DNA from 2 places in the Bartonella silvatica genome. Region 1 is predicted to be linked to the other one. Evidence: predicted binding sites of a transcription regulator. Region 1 holds the regulator's gene; the other holds the start of a gene.
The links. The regulator HrcA, encoded in region 1, represses chaperone genes, less so after heat shock. The targets are predictions, from matches to a motif close to GTTAGCACTCNCNNNNNGNGAGTGCTAAC.
Positions count from the first base shown of each region.

Region 2: groES (co-chaperone GroES) is a predicted target of HrcA. The motif match lies at 3,648-3,676, and genes of this name have one in related genera.

Region 1 covers NZ_JBEPLI010000001.1:103,317-118,040, reverse strand. The annotation lists gene ABID23_RS00465 (translocation/assembly module TamB domain-containing protein) at 1-1,163, shown strand, start outside; gene ABID23_RS00460 (ABC transporter ATP-binding protein) at 1,872-3,653, opposite strand; gene infC (translation initiation factor IF-3) at 3,866-4,384, opposite strand; gene ABID23_RS00450 (alpha/beta hydrolase) at 4,590-5,375, shown strand; gene ABID23_RS00445 (M48 family metallopeptidase) at 5,402-6,148, shown strand; gene dapE (succinyl-diaminopimelate desuccinylase) at 6,349-7,521, shown strand; gene hemW (radical SAM family heme chaperone HemW) at 7,617-8,816, opposite strand; gene rdgB (RdgB/HAM1 family non-canonical purine NTP pyrophosphatase) at 8,813-9,460, opposite strand; gene hrcA (heat-inducible transcriptional repressor HrcA) at 9,772-10,842, shown strand; gene grpE (nucleotide exchange factor GrpE) at 10,967-11,629, shown strand; gene thpR (RNA 2',3'-cyclic phosphodiesterase) at 11,721-12,260, opposite strand; gene ABID23_RS00410 (HPr family phosphocarrier protein) at 13,688-13,984, opposite strand; gene ABID23_RS00405 (PTS sugar transporter subunit IIA) at 14,013-14,402, opposite strand; gene ABID23_RS00400 (HPr kinase/phosphatase C-terminal domain-containing protein) at 14,534-14,724, opposite strand, start outside.
Region 2 covers NZ_JBEPLI010000004.1:8,697-14,326, forward strand. The annotation lists gene ABID23_RS03075 (hypothetical protein) at 532-762, opposite strand; gene ABID23_RS03080 (hypothetical protein) at 1,457-1,588, opposite strand; gene fumC (class II fumarate hydratase) at 2,112-3,500, opposite strand; gene groES (co-chaperone GroES) at 3,725-4,021, shown strand; gene groL (chaperonin GroEL) at 4,087-5,630, shown strand, end outside.

The DNA.
Region 1 (14,724 bases):
TAATAGGGCATCTTTCTATCATCAATGGTAGCTTTTTTGATTCAAAAACAAACATAGGGTTGAACAATGTGGCAATTAAAGGCAAACTCAATGGCGATCATATTCTTATAGAACAAGCCTCAGCTTCTTCATCTGAAGGAGGGTTGATTTCTGCTTCAGGTCGTATCACGAGTGATCTACAGCCAGATTTAGTCTTTAATTTTGACCACGCCAATTATAATGATGGTTCTATGATTATTGCTACATTGTCAGGAAATATGACAATGACAGGTAATTTTTTAGATAATCTTGTTATTGGTGGTGATATGACTGTTGAAAAAGCTGAAATTTTGGTTCCAGATCATTTTCAAAATGCAAAGTTTCTCGATATTAAAAATAAGAATTTAACCACACCAATTCAGAAAACGCTAAAGCGCGCCGATGTTCAGAATATTGATATACATCGTGGTGTTTATAAAAAATCTTCGTCCGTTGTGTTATCCAATATGCGTATTACGGCGCGCAATCAGTTTTTTGTACGTGGCCGAGGATTAGATGCTGAACTGGGAGGACGTATTAACATAGCAGGTCCTTTGAATGATGTTCACCCAGTTGGTGAGTTTCAGATGATTCGTGGACGTTTTGATATTCTTTCACAGCGTCTTAATTTTGATCAGGGAAAAGCGAGTTTTAGTGGTAATCTTAATCCTACGGTTTATTTTGTGACAAACCATAACAGCGGTGATATTCGCGTCACCGTCACTGTAAGTGGAACAATTGATAATATTGATGTGAATTTTTCTTCACAACCAAATTTGCCACAGGATGAGATTTTTGCACGTTTGATTTTTAATCGCTCTCTGAGTGAGTTATCACCATTTCAGGTTGCTCAGCTTGCAGCCGCGGCTGCAGATCTTGCAGGTGCTAATACATCTTTATTGAATACTCTAAGAGATAAAATTGGTCTTGATGATCTTGATGTTATTATTGATGAAAAAGGGAATACGGGTTTACGTATTGGACGCTATATACACAACAATATTTATTTAGGTTTTGAAGCGGGGTCAGATGGTGCAACAAAGGGAACGATTAATTTAGATGTTTCGCGCCATCTCAAAGCCAAGGGTGCCGTAGGGAATGAAAAGAACTCTAGTATTGGTTTATTTTATGAAAGAGACTATTAAAGAGTAGAGTTTCGGGGTTTTAGATTTTATGCTCTTTTAATTTTCTAAGTTACAGAGTATTACCATATAAATTGAAAATTTCATAAAAGGAAAATTTTTTATCAAGTTTTGAGAAGATAAGTTTAACGTATTTGTTTTAAATCGTCGCATTCTCTCATAGGGTGCTCTTTCCACGAAGGGTAGTGTATTATCACGTTTTATGGATTGGATTGAATGCATTTCAAAGTGCTTCTATAAGTGGAGAAAGAAAAATCTATTAAACGCCGCTATCCTTCCTACTTTAAAGATACTTCTTCATGCCCTCAAGTCTATTTCACAATAGAGCTCGTGAATAGTATAATGGTAAAGCCATCGGGCAGCGCCATCTTTATACTCACGAAAGTACCTAGCCAACCACCATTATTCTGTTTGCCAGTTTAAGGTGGCGTTGCAGCTGTTGTATTGAGATTATTCATAAGGGGATTGTCAGTACCCTGTCAATTTTACCCACATGTGACTCTCATTTGTGAAGTAAAAACGAAAGATTCTATTAAATTCACTATACACAAATAATGAGAAAATCTTATCGAGGATCTCATTCAATATAAACAGTAATGAATTATAATCTTTCCTTTTTTTGCTGTATCATGGAATAGTTTTCCATAGTTATTTGCAAATTCCTTGTAAGCGAATATAGCTACTCGTTTATTTTGTTAGCTTAAATTTTACTCAAGTATCTAAAAACGAGGATGTATGTTTTTTGAATTGGAGATTATGAAGTTTTTTAAAAAAACCATTTTTTTGGGTGAGTAATTCTTCTTGAGTTCCTTGTTCAATCAGTTGACCATTTTGTATGACAACAATTTTATGAGCACGAGCAATGGTTGAAAGACGATGAGCAATAACGATAGTCGTACGCCCTTTTGTAAGTTGATGAAGTGCTTCATTAATTTGTACCTCAGTATGTGAATCTAATGCACTTGTTGCTTCATCAAGAATTAAGATTTCGCTATCGTGAAGCATTGCCCTAGCGATAGCGAGTCGTTGTTTTTGTCCACCTGAAAGATTACAGCCATTATCTCCTATCTGTGTGTCATAGCCATTGGGGAGATCCATAATAAAATCGTGGGCATTCGCTGTTTTTGCTGCTTTGATAATGTCATCGTCGTTAGCTCCTGATTTTCCAAGCCCAATATTATATTTAACAGTTCCTTGAAAAAGAAAAGTATCCTGTCCCACATAAGATATGAGCTTTCTAAGAGAGCGAAATGTAGCATAGCGGATATCTTGATCATTAATGAATATACGTCCCTTTGTGGGGTCATAAAGGCGCATAATAAGATTAATAAGGGTAGATTTTCCTGAACCAGACGGCCCCACTAATGCTGTCATTCTTTTAGGCTCTATTTCGAGATTGATACTTTGCAATACCATGTTATCATCTTTATATGCAAAAGAGACATTCTCAAAACGGATAGATCCTTGTTTTTCCTCTAAATCTTTAGCTTCTTCATGTTCTATAATCGTAAGAGGACGGTCGAGAATTTCAAACATTGTACGAATATTAACCAAGCCAGCTTCAATTTTAACACGCACATTGGCTAATCTTTTTGCAGGTTCATAAGCGAGAAGCAAAGCAACAATGAAAGACATGAATTCACCTTGAACACCGGAACGTTGTGTTGCAAGATAACCAGAAAAACAAATTATCCCAGCAATGGAAACACCAGCAAGTGTTTCCATAATAGGATTTGTGATAGCTTGAAGTGTTGCAATAGTATTTGCTTGTTTTTCAACATTGCGAATAGCTTTATCCATACGTTTTTTCATAAGCTCTTCTAATGAAAAAGCTTTGATAATGCGAATACCAACAGAACTTTCTTGTATAATTTTGATGATTTCACCCAAAGAAAGCAGTTCTTTTTCCGCAAGTTTGCGAACACGTTTTAAAGCCATTCGAACCCCTAAAAAAGCCAGTGGTCCTACTATTAAAGTAATAGCGATTAACGTAAAGTTTTGAATAAACATAACAAGTAATAAGCCACTCACAGAAAGCAGATCGCGCACAAAGGTTGTGATAATTGTGTCAATGATATTACGCACTGCCGTAGCATTGTGAGTTACGCGGACAAGCAGATCTGAGGAAGTGTTATTATGATAAAAAGAAATCCCCTGTTCCATAAGACGTTCGTAAATTTTTCGCTGTTGTTCAGCAACGATACTGTTTCCAGCTTTGCTTAAAAAGTAAGTTTGGGCAAAAGTGGCAATTCCTTTGAGAATAAAAATGAAAGCAATGATACTGGAAATCAAAACAATCATATCAAAGTTTTGTGCATCAATGATAGAGTTAACAACATCACGCATAATCCATGCGCTGGTAGCAGTTGTGCAGGAAATAATGATCATTGAAAAAATAGCTGCACTGTACCAATATGCATGCTTGTGAAAATTTTCTCGCAGAAGACGAATGATAAGATGTTTATCAGAAGCAGAAATTTGATCTTTTTTCATGTAGCGCTTCTATATTCTATCGTTGTTTTATGCAAAATTGCAGTACTCTTAACTTATATTTTATTTTTTATAAAAAGTATTTTCTCATAGAGAAGTTAGTATCTATATCATATATAGAAAAGCACCACAGCTATATGATGTGATGCCTTTAAATTACACTCAATACAGGCAGTTTCAGATGATTTGCATCTAATATATGAGATTACGCAAATCTACTTAGCTGCTATTACCATCATCATTTGACGCCCTTCAAGCTTTGGCTCAGATTCGACTTTTGCAATTTCACTCGTATCTTCTTTAACACGTTGAAGAAGCTTTAATCCAAGATCTTGGTGTGCCATTTCACGACCACGAAAACGCAACGTAATCTTTACTTTATCACCATGATTAATAAAGCGATGAATAGCTTTAAGCTTTACACCATAATCATGAACATCAACATTTGGGCGCATCTTAATTTCTTTGATCTCGATGACCTTTTGTTTTTTACGTGTCTCAGCAGCTTTTTTTTGGGTCTGGTATTTCAATTTTCCCAAATCGATAATTTTACATACCGGTGGTTCTGCATTTGGTACAATCTCAACCAAGTCAAGCCCTGCATCTGCAGCCATAGCAAGCGCTTCTTGTATTGAAACAACTCCCTGATGCTGTCCTTCACCATCGATAAGTTGTACACGAGGAACGCGAATATCCTGATTGGAACGTGGCCCATCTTTCTGGGTCGGTGTTATTTTAAACGGTCTGCGAATGGTTTATGCTCCTTAATTTTGATTTATCTGTAACGTCATTTAATATACAATTATACACATAAAAACAACTAGGATTCGTGCTTTTTTCATATTTGATTTACGATTTTGGAGCTTGATTTTTAGGATATAAATTTTTCTTTTGTAGAAATATTTTTTGAAAGATTTTATGGAGGAAAGGAAGAGAATAATGGATCAAGATATTCCTTGTCAGTTTTTTTCATTTGAAGATACTGCTCTTGCAGTACGTTATCGCAAAGGCAGTTCGCCGCTTGGTTTGGTTTGGCTTCCTGGTTATCAATCTGATATGTTAGGAAACAAGGCAATGTTGATTGATAATTTTGCACAGAAGAATGATTTGTCTTGTTTACGTTTTGATTACTCTGGTCATGGGGAATCAGGGGGTGATTTTTTTCAAGGAACGATTTCACGTTGGGTTAAGGAAAGTTTAGCGGTTTTTAAAACCTATTGTGAAGGACCACAAATTTTGATTGGTTCTTCAATGGGGGGGTGGATTGCTTTAAGACTTGCCATGTTGTTAGCGCAGAAAAATAAGAGGCTTGCTGGTATGGTCTTGATTGCGCCAGCTCCTGATTTTACACAAACCTTGATAGAGCCAGAATTAGGTCCGGAGGAATGGAAAATTTTGGAAGAAAAAGGCTATGTTGAACGACCAGCAGTTGGTGATACGGAGCCAATGCCCTTTACAAAAGTGTTGATTGAAGATGGCAGAGACAACTGCGTTATGAAGGGGTGTATTGATGTTGGATGCCCGATCCATATTCTACAAGGGATGGAAGATATGGAGATACCTTATCAGCACACATTGACTTTACTGAATCATTTGCCGTTCCATGATGTAACATTGACACTTGTTCGTGATGCAGATCATCGGTTTTCGCGTCCACAAGATTTAAAGTGTCTTGAAACGACACTGAAGTCATTGATTGATCAAATTAACGAGAAGAAGGATTAAATTTATTGACGATAAAGACATAGAATATGACTATTTACGAAGATTCTTTTATTTTGTCTGATTGTGTTATACCTCTTCAGGTGCGTGAACATAAATGTGCGCGTCGTCTCACATTACGTGTTGATATGAGAGGGCAGAGAATTTGTGTGACAACACCACCTGCGGTAAGTCTCTGCGTGGTTCAAGCTTTTGTTGAAAAGCACCGATCTTGGATTGAATCGCGTTTTACGCACGCACAAAATTCTCATCAAGATTTTTATCTCAAAGAGGGATCAACGATTCCTATATTAGGTATTGCGCATACGATAAGGCATAAAGCAGGACGTGGAATAACAGAAATTGTTACAGGGGATATGGAGCAAGGGGCGCAAATTATTGTTTATGGCCACTTAGAACATTTGCCAAGGCGTGTTGCGGATATTTTAAAAAAACAAGCTGAGCTCATTATAACACCATTGGTGGGGTATTATGCACATAAAGTAGAACGTAAAGTAAAATCAATTTGCTATAAAGATACCAGAAGTCGTTGGGGGTCTTGTTCAATAAGAGGAAATCTCTCTTTCTCATGGCGTCTTATTATGGCGCCAAAAGAAATTGTTGAATATGTTGTTGCACATGAAGTTGCTCATCTTATTGAAATGAATCATGGACCCAAGTTTTGGGATCTTTGTGAAAGGCTTTATCCAGGCAGTAAAACACACCGTGCTTGGTTGAAAGAAAATGGTCATATGTTGCAAAAGATCCATTTTCATTCATACCCGTTGGAAATATGAAAAAAGCAATATTTGATGGAACTTTCTGTTGAACTTTTCATTATGTATTTGCTTCTTCTATGATGAGGAAGTCATTGAAGCCTCAGCACGATTATCTTCCCCTGCATCGTTTGCTGAGTGTCTTCAATGTTTTTTCTTTATCTTTTTTGTGATTCAGTTTAAATAATCTTATTCTTAACGTTTAGATCGAAAGAGCACTTATGCCTGTCCTTACAGATCCACTTCAATTATCACAGGCACTTATCCGTTGCCCTTCTGTGACGCCACATGAGGCGGGAGCCTTATCAACTTTAGAGCAATTTCTAACACGGATGGGGTTTTGTATCGAGCGTCCTATTTTTTCAGATAAAAACACAGAAGATGTTGAAAATCTTTATGCCAAGGTGGGAGAGGAAGGGCCGCATCTGATGTTTGCGGGGCATACGGATGTTGTGCCACCAGGGGCATTGGAAAATTGGACACACCCCCCTTTTGAAGGAGTCGTAGATCAGGAAAAACTATATGGGCGGGGCGCTGTTGATATGAAGGGCGGCATCGCTTGTTTTGTTGCGGCACTTGCGCGGGTTCTTGAAAAACAATCTATTAAAGGAATAATAAGTCTGCTGATTACTGGTGATGAGGAAGGTCCTGCACTGAATGGCACAGTCAAGCTTCTTCAATGGGCCGAGCAAAAAGGCGAAAAATGGACTGCGGCTCTTGTGGGAGAGCCAACGAGCGTAAAAACTGTTGGTGATGTGATCAAAGTTGGTCGTCGAGGATCACTTTCTGGTATTATAACGGTTACAGGTTGCCAAGGGCACGTTGCTTTTCCTGAGCGGGCCGCCAATCCATTGCCTTTAGCAAGTAAACTTATTCAAGCATTGACGCAAACGGCTTTAGATCAAGGGACAGAAAATTTTCAACCAAGTAATTTGGAATTAACAACCATTGATACAGGGAATTCTGCAGTGAATGTTATTCCGGCACAAACAATGATTCGCTTTAATATACGCTACAATGATCTTTGGGTAAAAGAAACGCTTATAACAGAAATTGAAAAACGCCTTGCTTTTATACAACCCGAAAATACGCGCGATCAATTACCCTACTATCAGCTTGAATGGATTCCAAGTTTGGGCGATGTTTTTTTGACGAAAAGTGGTAAACTCGTTAAAACTTTATCCAGTGCTATTGAAAGTGTGACAGGAAATAGACCAGAATGTTCAACTTCGGGGGGAACTTCAGATGCACGTTTTATTAAGGACTATTGTCCAGTGGTTGAGTTTGGTTTACCAGGGCAAACAATGCATATGATTGATGAGTGTGTGACCCTTGAAGCTCTAGAAACTCTTACTGCTATTTATGAGCGCTTTATTATTGATTTTTTTGCGTAAAAAGAAGCCATTATTTCTTTGAAAGCATTTTTACACTAAAAATAACAAATATTCTATGTCAGTTAATGTAATAGCAAACGAGAGTTATAGGGATTTTAGTTTGCCAATTGGTTGATAATGTGATCCAGAAGGATTCGTCCTTTGTTTGTTGCTTTTAAGCGCTGGTTTCCTACCGTTTCTACCAAACCCTGTTGTTGTAAATCAATAAGCTTTTCCATTGGTAAACTCTTGTGGTTTAAAGCTTCATAACGTACAAGATCTAAACCTTCGCAAAGACGTAAGCTCATGAGGAGCATTTCATTTGCTTGTTGTTCCTCTGTTAATTGTTCAGTTTCGATACAACCGTGTCCTGTTGTTTCTACCAACTCAAGCCAATGTTCAGGATATTTTTCATTTATTGTGACATAACGTTCACTATGTTCGGTTTGAGAGTAAAATTCTTTTGAAGAGAGAGAGGCTTGGTTTGATGAGTGCTCAATAAAACGACCATGAGCTCCTGGACCAAATCCTGCATATTCATGATAACGCCAATAGAGAAGATTGTGTGCTGATTCGGCACCAGGGATTGCATGATTTGAGATTTCATAGGCTGGCAATCCACGCAGTGTGGTGATTTCTTGGGTAAGATGATACAAGTCTGCTGCGAGTTCTGAGGCGGGAAGGATAAGTCTTCCTGCGGCATGAAGCCGTTTAAAAGCAGTTCCTTCTTCAATGGTGAGTTGGTAAAGAGAAAGATGATCTGCTGCTAAATCAATAGCTTGTAAGAGCTCCCCTTTCCATTGTTCGAGTGTTTGTGCAGGGCGAGCATAAATGAGATCAAAAGATAAACGTGGAAAGATTTCCCGTGCTAAAGCAATCGCATGAATAGCTTGGTTCACATCATGAAGACGACCAAGTTGTCGCAAATCTTTATCGTTGAGGGCTTGTACACCGAGGGATAAACGGTTAACGCCTGCTGCACGATATCCGCGAAAACGCTCTGCTTCTACACTAGATGGGTTGGCTTCCATTGTGATTTCAACTTTATCATCAAGCGTCCATTTTTTTGCAAGCGCTTGTAATAAGGCATCAACAGTCTGAGGCTCCATAAGAGAAGGAGTTCCTCCTCCAATAAAAATGCTGGTAACGTGGCGTGGACCTATTTTATGATATTGTGTTTCTATTTCGCGTTTAAAAGCAGTGACAAAACGTGGCTGATCAACGCCGTGGATACGAACATGTGAATTAAAATCACAATAAGGACATTTGGCAGCGCAAAAGGGCCAATGAATATAAATGCCAAAAGATGTATTCATGAGAGTGCTAAGAGATTTTCTGCTAAAAGCTTAAAAGCACGCGCTCTATGTGAAAGAGGTATCTTATCATTGAGCTTCCAGCCATGTTTTTGTTTGGTTGACATTTCGCCAAAAGTATTTTCGTATCCATCTGGTAAAAAAATGGGATCAAAACCAAAGCCTTTATCTCCACGTGGAGGCCAAACAAACGTCCCTTCCACGCTGCCACGGAAATAATCAGCATGAGCATCAGGCCATGCAATACAGATGACTGATATAAACCTACATTTTCGTTGTTTTTTGTCATGCGCTCCGATTTTTTGGAGTTTGTCTTCTATTTTTTTCATAGCGCTTAAAAAGTCACGTGTGCCATCGGGTTGGAGAGCAAGATCAGCTGTATAAACGCCTGGTGCACCATCCAATGCATCTACTTCCAAGCCTGAATCATCAGAAAGGGCAGGAAGTCCGGTATTTTTTGCTGCTGCGAAAGCTTTAATATAGGCATTTTCTTCAAATGTTGTGCCAGTTTCTTCGGGTTCTGGCAATCCAAGCTCTTTTGCTGATTGTATTTTTAAATCAAAGGGAGCAACTAAAGTGGTAATTTCATGTAATTTCCCGGTATTATGGGTTGCAATGACGAGCTTCTTGGTTGCTATGCTTCTCATATATTTCTCCAGAAATGAAAAGGGGAGGACTGTTTATACTAAAACCAGCTTAATTGCTTACATATACAAGTTCTATCAGATTTTATGCAATACAAATCTTTTTTGCATATTTACTGATATTCCATTTACATAACACTTTTTATATTTTGTAGAGATAATGATTGAAAAGGCATATATTAAAATCCTTTTTGAATGATAAAAATTTTTATGGTAATATATAACATGCTTTTGCACTACTTTAGACTATTTGACCAATTCTTTGCAAAACTTATATAATAAGAGCGTATTTTTACAGTAGTGAATGAGTTTTTATGAAGCGTACACCTATTGATGAGGAATTAAAATATCTTGATGAGCGTTCGCGTGATATTTTTCGTCATATTGTGGAGGCTTACCTTAATGATGGTGAGCCTGTAGGATCGCGGAATCTTTCGCGACTTTTACGACAGACGCTATCGCCCGCGACGATTCGCAATGTGATGAGTGATCTTGAACATCTTGGTTTGATTTATGCTCCTCATATATCTGCGGGGCGCATGCCGACACAGTCGGGTTTACGATTTTTTGTCGATGCATTTATGGAAGCGGGTGATTTACCAAACGAAGAGCGCGAAAATATTGAAATGCAGGTCAAAGAAGCTGGTCATGCACAATCAGTTGAACAGTTTCTTGTTCAAGCAAGCCGAGTTCTTTCAGATCTTTCACGTGGGGCAGGGCTTGTTGTCGCAACAAAACATGAAGGAACGTTAAAGCATATTGAGTTTGTGCGTCTTGACGGGGGCCATGCTCTTGCTGTTTTGGTAACACAACAAGGTCGGGTTGAAAATCGTATTGTTCATTTGCCAGAAGGGGTCACTCATGCGCAGTTAACGGAGGCAACGAATTTTCTCAATGCTCATATTCAGGGGCGTACATTGAGTGAAGCTAAAGAGGAAATTGCACGTTTATGTTTAGAAACACGAGCCGCACTTGATCATTTGTCACATCATCTTGTGGAAACGGGGTTAGCGCTTTGGGGGGGAGAAGACGCTGATCGTAAAATACATCTTATTGTTCGCGGGAGGGGCAATTTGCTTGAAGATGTGAAAGCAGAAGAAGATTTAGAGCGGTTGAGACATTTGTTTGATGATCTTGAAACGCGAGAAAGTATGGCACAGCTTCTTGATTTAACAGATGAGGGTTCAGGAGTTCGTATTTTTATTGGTTCAGAAAATAAGTTATTTTCACTTTCTGGTTCTTCTTTAGTGGTTGCACCTTATCGTGATTCAGAACAAAGGGTTATTGGTGCTTTAGGTGTTATTGGGCCGACACGACTTAATTATGCAAGGATCGTCCCTATGGTTGATTATACCGCCCAGCTTATATCACAATTATTGCGTTAAAGTGACCAATTGAATATTCATGCTATAAACATTGTTTAGAGGAAGATACGTAAATACCCCTTGATTTTTGTCTGCAAAATTTCGATATCGAGGATAACAAATCTTATGAAGGAATGGAATTTTTATGTCTGATGAAAAAAACAAATTGGCTGGTGCTTCGTTTGAAAATCGCGATTTGAAAAATCCAGCTGATCGCGAAGCACTTAAAAAAGCTGCGGATGAGCTGTTAAAAACGCCTGAAACAGAGAGTCATGCAGGGACTGGAGAGGAAAAACATGAATTTACAGATCCTTTAGCGAGTTTGCAGGAAGAAAATAAAGAGTTAAAAGATCAGCTTTTACGTCTTGCTGCAGATATGGAAAATCTTCGGCGTCGTACAGCACGTGATGTGGCAGACGCAAAAGCGTATTCAATTGCTAATTTTGCACGTGACATGTTATCTGTTTCTGATAATCTCAATCGTGCTTTGGAGGCTATTCCAGAAGGGGAAAAGGAAAATGATTCTGGTTTAAAGATGTTGGCTGAAGGCGTGGAAATGACTGAGCGTGCAATGATGGCAGCCTTGGAGAGACACGGAGTACAAAGGATTTATCCAGAAGGACAAAAATTTGATCCTCATTTTCATCAAGCGATGTTTGAAATCCCCAATTCTGATATGCCAGATAATACTGTTCAGCAAGTTGTCCAAGCAGGTTACATCATCGGTGAACGTGTTTTACGCCCAGCCATAGTTGGTGTTGCCAAAGCAGGAACAAAAGAACCTTCTGTTGAATCAGATTCTGCTTGAAATATCTCAGTAAGATACTTCAGCGCCAATATATACTATTTCATATTTGCGAAACATTTTTTCAAAGAGAGAAGGGTGTTTGTACACCCTTTCATTTTTTCAGTGACCAATTTCCTTTTACAATATACGGGGTATCGCTTGAGGGAGAGGGTGATAATAATAAAACAAAATGATCAACCTCAAAGGAAGGGAACGAAAAATCGCTTCGAGAAGATATATAAGCAGAGAGATCTTCGGCTTTAACATCGAGTAGTCGTGCAAGAGTAATGTGTGGAATAAATTGCTTCTCATCAGGCATTAATTTGAAACTGTTTCGAATAGATTGCATTTTTTCGTGTAAAAAACTGAGAGTTTCACAAGGTTCAATACGGACAACAAGAGAATGTGGAGCATTTTCTGAACCGAAAACTTCAAAACCCCTTGGTTGTATAGTAAAAGTGGGAAGCTTTATTGTGTCAAAGGCACGCATAAGTTCATCTTCTGTAGCGTCTTCAATTTCACCAAAAAAAGACAAAGTAACGTGAAAGTTTTTTGGGTTAATCCATTGCGCGTTTGGTAAGCCATTTTGCAATGATATGAGGGACACTGTCGTTTTTTGAGGAATTTGAAGGGCACTAAATAGACGGGACATGATATCTCCTTACAGTAAAAAGATGCCGCCGCAAACGCGATGGTGAATGAGTTAAAATAAAGTTAAGCACTAAGAATAAGTCTACAATGTAGATAAATAATGTCCAAAAATGTTCATGGGAATGATAAATTGATTATGAAGCTTAAGAGAATTGTTATGATGATAACAGAAGTTGTGTATGCATTTCATGCTAAAGATGTACTGTGAAAGGTCACTGTCATCGATACATACCACCAATACAGTTTTAAGATAAGGACAGGATTTTTCATGATAATATTATTTTTGCGTCCTTAAGTTTCTCAAAGGCGAGTCTATTCATTAAAGGTGATATCGAATCTATATGTTAAACTGTAATAATAACTATAATATGCCACAAAGATTTAAATTGGTTGAATATAGCAGGGAACAACACGTAATTATTACAAGCATTTTCGCTTATAATAACAGTAAGTTATAACCGATATGGTTGCTGATTAAAAAGAAACAGTCATTCAAAATAATAATAGTAGGAAGCTTTTTTTGACTTTAAGGATAGTTATACGTCTTTTTTATTATTTAATAAACTGATTTATATAGATATTTTATTATTTTGCATATTGAGTGAAAGACATTAACGCTGTATGATTCTCTCATTTTAAACCTGTTTATATTGGATCAATCAAAACCACTTGCTTGCATGTTTCAAATGGGATTGCTGTATGATCAAAACACTAGAAGAAAAGAGGGAAAATGTTACTTATAAACTGTCTCAATGCAATGGTTATAGTAACCTCATGAATTGGCAAATAGAGTGATGATGCTTGCTTACTTTTTCATGAGTGTAAAAACAGTATGGGGCGCAATGGCTTTATCACTATACCATTCATGGACTGCATCGTGAAATGAGCTTGGGAGAATGACAGGGCGTCTTTAAAAAAGTACGTGAATATGAAATAAAATAGTGTTCTATTTTCATAAAAGGCATGACTCTATTAAAAAACGCGAACAAAAGCGTGAAGCAACGCATAATTTTCATTATTTATTTAAAGAACATTGTTTTAGATATTTTTAAAATTCGCAAAGTTGAATTAAAAAATGATGATCAAGATGAGAATTAATGTTCTACCTGTGCATCTTTATATTTTTCTTACATGATGCTATTTTTTTGTTTTAGAGATACGTAATACACTTTCCCTTATTTGGCATATAAAAGTTAGAATACCAAAGAAAGTTCTCATTGATTTTAATCCTTGCTTAAAGCACGCTATTGCCCTGGGTTTAGATATTGATTTGCAAGCAACAGTTAAAGTACACGCTCTTTTAAGTAAACAGCTTCATAAAATTATGAGCGGATTGGCTATAAATTTTGAGAGATATACCAGCTTTTTATGAAATATTAAGTGAAACAACACTGATTTGCGTTTATTTATCCTTGGGTGAAAAAAATTTTATATTTCTTCTCCAAATTTATTATTGATCAGTTGTTCAAGAGCATAGAGAGCATCTGTTGCTTCTGGTCCCCAAACACGAATAGTGAGATTACAACCGGAGGAGGCTGCTAACATCATAAGTCCCATAATTGATGAACCACCAACGACTGTTCCATCTTTTTCAACTTCAACACTGGCGTTAAAGTTATCAACGGTTTGGACAAACTTTGCAGAAGCACGTGCATGTAGTCCACGTTTATTACAAATATTAAAATGACGACTTAGTTTAGAGGGGAGAGGGTCTTTGGAAATCATCAGTGGTTAGTTATCCGCTATTATAAAGTTATATTGGTACATTAATATATTTGCGTCCTGCTTCTTGTGCTATACTTAGCGCTTCTGATAACGAAATATCAGGAGATTGGCGAACAGAAATCAGTTTAATGAGCATAGGTAAATTAACGCCTGAAATCATTTCAACTCGCCCCTTTTTGACAGCAGAAATAGCCATATTCGATGGTGTCCCACCGAATATATCTGTCAATATGATGACTCCATGATCTGTATCTATAGAGGAAACTGCGGCTATGATGTCACTTCGGCGCTGATCCATATCATCATCGGGGTAGACACATATTGTTGCGAATTTTTCTTGTGTTCCAACAACATGTTCCACAGCATGTAAAAATTCGATAGCCAGCTCACCGTGCGTTACAAGCACGAGTCCAATCATTTACACAAACTCCTGTTAACTAATATCTGACCACACGAGTGGGAAATGTATTTTACAAAGCTTTATCTTGCTGCCAAGAAAAATTTACAAAAAAAAGGCAAAAATAATGTTTTTTTTATTTTTAAAAAAAATTAGACTGATTTGCACCATATTTTTCTAAAAAAGAATGCTTCAATAGCCTGACAAATGGCTGTACAGTCGGCTTCATGGAGGCTAGGAAGTTTTAAAAGAGGAATGCGTAGACCCGCAAACTGAAAAGTTTGATTTGTGTAAAAACGCTCATATTCGGGACCCAGAGTAATAATACAATCGATAGGGGTTT
Region 2 (5,630 bases), on a different contig from region 1:
ACTTCAATAAGATCGTTTTTGACAAAAGATATTTATGGACCCTGTAAGTTTCTGTCATAGAAACAAAGTGATAATATTCATGAATAAACTATTTAATAGAGGCATGTTGAAAAATTCTATTCCCGAATCTTATTATATCGCCCCTAGCTTTACAAAAATATAAATCAAATCAATTATCCATATAGATAAAAATGGGGCTTGTTATTTAATAGAGGAATACAGCGGTTTAATATGGTTTTACTGTGTTATATGAAAGAAATCCTTTTACTTTTGTAAAACTGAAAAATATTGAAAATTATTTGAGACTTTTTCTTCAAAAAGTGGATTTGCAGATATAAGTGCCTTTTTTACTCGTGTTTTCTCGCACGCTCGCTTTGCTTATGATATGTCAGGCGGTGTTTTGTGTCATCTTTGAAACGGGGAGGCAACCTAATTGAGAGAGAATGTCAAGCTGCAAGGGTGCAAACCTATTGACCATCTTTCCCTTTTCATTCAGCTTTACACTTTTCAAAAGTGTTTCGAAATATCTTTTTAAATAATGGAGATTACGCATTGCTTTGCGCTTTTGTTATGCATGTTCTTTATAATAGGGTCACGCCCCTTACGTAAAATCGCACGCCACCCAGTGGTACGGGTTTGTTTTAAAGAAACACCGCGCAATGTTTTCAAGCCTATTTCACGACGGCGCCCGCGAAGGATATTTTGAAGGGTATAACGATAAAGCCACCCAGCATCTCCGTCTTTACGCTTGTGAAGAAGCAAGTCGGTACCATATTCGCCAGTTCGTGGGTATTGCGACAGTCCTTGCTAAGATAAGTTCATAAGAGCCATTTTTAGTTTTTTTATACAGTTTTTATCTACACGCCAGCTCCGTTTATGACGTGCTTAATTGATTCAATATAAACAGATTTGAAATGAGGGAATCTTACGTTATTCGGGATACTCATTTAACATGAATAACGATAGATTATGATTGTAAATCAATGTATTATCTTTCATTATACGCTAACCTCGCTTATGACGTGCAAGCAAGTGATTGTGATTCATTCAACTGAAAACAAGTATGGAATGAGAGAATCTCATAATATTTGGGTTTTTCACGCAACACACAAGAGAACTCAATATCCTTAGTGTTCGATGATAAGAATCTGATTTTGAAAGAAGCGGGAAATTTTACCAAGGATTTTTTTTAATAGGGGGGCGCATGTTTGATGTTGGCATGGAGACATTATATTCAATACGTTTTGCTGAAAGCACTAAACAATGAAGACAGAATAGCTTTTGGCTTCTTCATTTGGTGAAATGAAGGCACGTGGCTTGCCAGTGAAATTTTTGTTAATATGCCCATATAATTTCTGTGAGATGAAATGAAAAAATAGAGTGTTTTGGTCAAAGGGAAGAAATTTTACTTTTGTGATTTTTTTAAGATATGTGCTTGAGTGCTGAAGATCCCTTTTTATTTTTTCAAATATTGATCATGCTTTGATGGACGATAAAAGGTTGTTTTACGACTTTGTTTGTTAAATGCACGCTTCATAAGGAAGATAGGAGCACCATGACCATCAGAAAAACGGTTCTCAACACGCATGCTCATATGTTTGTGTGTGTGATCAAGGCTACACTGTTCTTCTATTGATCTGCTTATGGGGCAGGGTGTTGCACCAGCTTTTGCATTAAGGCAATTGAGGAAGAGTCATTTTTAGTCCTTTCTTACAGGTTTTTATCCATATTTTGATTTCTCTTGAGATGAGTCAGGGAATAGTTTGTTTCAATATTAAACGGGTTTGGAATGAAAGGATTTTAGGATCTTCGGGTTTCTCATCAATATGCAAAGTGATGAATTGTGCATATAAATCAATATTTTGCCCGACTGTGAAGATTATCGATACCGATATGTTCAAGCTTGAGAAGGTTTTTCACCTTTGTAAGAAATGTGGCGTTGAGTAAATCTTTATAAGGGACGTATCATCGCATGAAGTTGTGCAAGAGGTTTGGTCAAGAGAGATGGGTGTCAATTGTTAAAAATGCAAAATATCGCACCGAGAATGGTCCGATATTTTTCACGAAAAGCTTTGTCAATATCCGTATCAGATTGTTTATGATAAAGTGGTTTATTGCGGATGGATCATCTTTTTGGGATCCACCAACCGATCATAATCTTCTGCAGAAACGCCTGCCTTGAGTGCTTCAACACGGAGCGTTGTATCGTTTTTATGCGCTGCTTTAGCAATTTCGGCGGCTTTTTCATAGCCAATTTCTGGAGTCAGAGCTGTTACCAGCATTAAAGAACGCTCCATGAGAGAATGAATATGAACACGATTGGCTGTTAACCCTTGAATGCAATGGAGATCAAAAGAGCGCATGCAGTCACCAAGAAGGGTAATCGATTGCAAAATATTATAGCCAATAACAGGTTTATAAACATTGAGTTCAAAATGCCCTTGGCTTGCGGCAAAAGTAACAGTGGTATGATTACCAAAGACTTGGGCTGCAACCATTGTCATGGCTTCACATTGTGTGGGGTTAACTTTCCCTGGCATGATAGAAGAGCCTGGTTCATTTTCTGGTAAGCTGAGTTCTCCTAATCCTGAGCGTGGCCCTGATCCCAAAAACCTGATGTCATTGGCAATTTTGAAGAGATCAGCGGCAAGCGCATTAAGACTGCCATGGAAATGTGCAAGCGCACCATGATGGGCGAGTGCCTCAAATTTGTTGCCGGCCGTTTTAAAAGCTATTCCAGTGAGTGTGCTGATTGTTTGCGCAAAAGCAACATCAAATCCTTTGGGTGCATTAAGCCCTGTGCCCACAGCTGTTCCCCCTTGGGCGAGAGTTTGCACATCGACAAGAGCGGTTTCAATACGTTGGCGATCAGCTTCTAAAGCCGCGCGATAACCTGAAAACTCTTGGGCTAATGTTAAAGGTGTTGCATCTTGGGTATGGGTGCGTCCAATTTTAATAATATCAGAAAATTCTTCTTCCTTTTTTTTCAAGGTGGTAATCAACGCTTCAAGAATAGGAAATAAATGTTGGCGTGTTTGCAATGTGGTGGCAATGTGAAGCGCTGTGGGAAACGAGTCGTTTGAGGATTGGCTCATATTGACATGATCATTGGGATGAACAGGTGTTTTGCTTCCCAATTTTCCTCCCAAAAGCATGTTGGCATGGTTGGCAATCACTTCATTGACGTTCATATTGCTTTGTGTGCCAGAACCTGTTTGCCAAACAGAAAGGGGAAAATGTGTATCAAAGGCACCTGCCAAAACTTCATCTGCAGCTGTCATGATTGCTTTTCCGATGTTTTGTGGCAGTTTTCCTTTTTCCATATTCACCATCGCCGCGGCTTTTTTGATAAGGCTTAAGGCATAAATGACGGTGAGTGGCTGTTTTTCAATGCCAATATTAAAGTTATGCAGAGAACGTTCGGTTTGGGCGCCCCAATAACGGTCTTGACGCACCGCAATCATTCCAAAACTATCCGTTTCCTGACGTGTTGCAACCATGATTTAAGATCCTTTATATATTCACAGGTTAATAAATATTAGATAATGCAAAATAGAGAAGAGAAGCAAGACTTGAAGTCTTTTAAGGTAAATTATTTTTGGGTGGTCCTTGACATTGAGAGGGGGCAATTTTATATCTTAACCAGTGTTAGCACTCAGAGTTTAAGAGTGCTAGCAAGGACTTAAAATTAATGTGATTATATTAAGTTTTGAGGATTTAAAACATGGCTAATATACAATTCCGCCCACTTCACGATCGTGTCGTTGTTCGTCGGGTTGAATCTGAAAATAAAACGGCTGGTGGGATTATCATTCCTGATACAGCAAAGGAAAAACCTCAAGAAGGTGAAGTGATTGCTATTGGCAATGGGGCTCTCGATGATAATGGAAAGCGCGTGCCTTTAGAAGTTAAAGCAGGAGACCGTATCTTGTTTGGCAAGTGGTCTGGAACCGAAGTGAAGATTAATGGGGAAGACCTCTTAATCATGAAAGAATCTGATATTATGGGAATCTTGGGCTAATTGAGACTCTCAAATTTTTTATCTTTCATTTTATACTAATTGAGATAACTCCAAGGAGAAATTAAATGGCTGCTAAAGAAGTCAAATTTGGCCGTGATGCGCGGGAGCGTTTGTTGCGCGGTGTCGATATCCTTGCTAATGCTGTTAAGGTAACGTTGGGCCCTAAAGGTCGTAATGTGGTAATTGATAAATCATTTGGTGCACCTCGCATTACAAAGGATGGGGTATCGGTTGCAAAGGAAATCGAACTGGAAGATAAGTTCGAAAATATGGGTGCGCAAATGTTGCGCGAAGTTGCTTCTAAGACCAATGATGTTGCAGGTGATGGAACCACAACGGCAACGGTTTTGGGGCAAACAATTGTGCAAGAAGGTGTTAAAGCCGTTGCAGCTGGTATGAACCCTATGGATCTCAAGCGTGGGATCGATGCTGCTGTTGATGAAGTGGTGGCAAATCTCTTCAAAAAAGCAAAGAAAATTCAAACTTCAGAAGAAATTGCACAAGTGGGAACAATTTCCGCAAATGGTGCTGCCGAAATCGGAAAAATGATCGCCAATGCTATGGAAAAAGTTGGCAATGAAGGCGTCATTACCGTGGAAGAAGCAAAAACTGCTGAAACAGAACTGGAAGTTGTTGAAGGAATGCAGTTCGATCGTGGATATCTTTCCCCTTATTTTGTCACAAATGCTGAGAAAATGGTGGCAGATCTCGATGATCCTTACATTCTCATTCATGAAAAGAAATTGTCGAATCTACAGTCCTTGCTGCCTGTGCTGGAAGCTGTTGTTCAATCTGGAAAACCACTTCTTATTATTGCTGAAGATGTGGAAGGCGAAGCTTTGGCAACATTGGTTGTTAACAAGTTGCGCGGTGGTTTGAAAATTGCTGCGGTGAAGGCTCCAGGATTTGGTGATCGTCGTAAAGCTATGCTTGAAGATATTGCTATCTTGACATCAGGTCAGGTAATTTCTGAAGATGTGGGCATTAAGCTTGAAAATGTCACTTTGGACATGCTTGGTCGGGCAAAGAAAGTCAATATTTCTAAAGAAAATACAACGATTATTGATGGTGCTGGACAAAAAGCTGAAATTGCTGCACGCGTTAATCAGATCAAAGCACAGATTGAAGAAACAACTTCTGACTATGACCGTGAGAAATTGCAAGAAAGACTTGCTAAACTCGCTGGCGGTGTTGCTGTTATCCGTGTTGGTGGAGCCACAGAAGTTGAAGTGAAAGAAAAGAAAGATCGTGTTGATGATGCCTTGAACGCAACACGTGCTGCTGTGGAAGAAGGGATTGTGGCAGGCGGTGGAACCGCATTGTTGCGTGCCGCAAGTGCTTTGAGTGTTAAGGGAAGCAATCCTGACCAAGAAGCGGGTATTAATATCGTTCGTCGTGCTCTTCAGGCACCGGCGCGTCAAATTGCCACCAATGCCGGTGAAGAAGCGGCTATTATCGTTGGAAAAGTGTTGGAAAACAATGCAGATACATTTGGTTACAACACTGCAACGGGTGAATTTGGTGATTTGATTGCTTTGGGAATTGTTGATCCTGTGAAGGTTGTGCGTTCTGCTCTTCAGAATGCTGCTTCTATTGCGAGTCTTCTTAT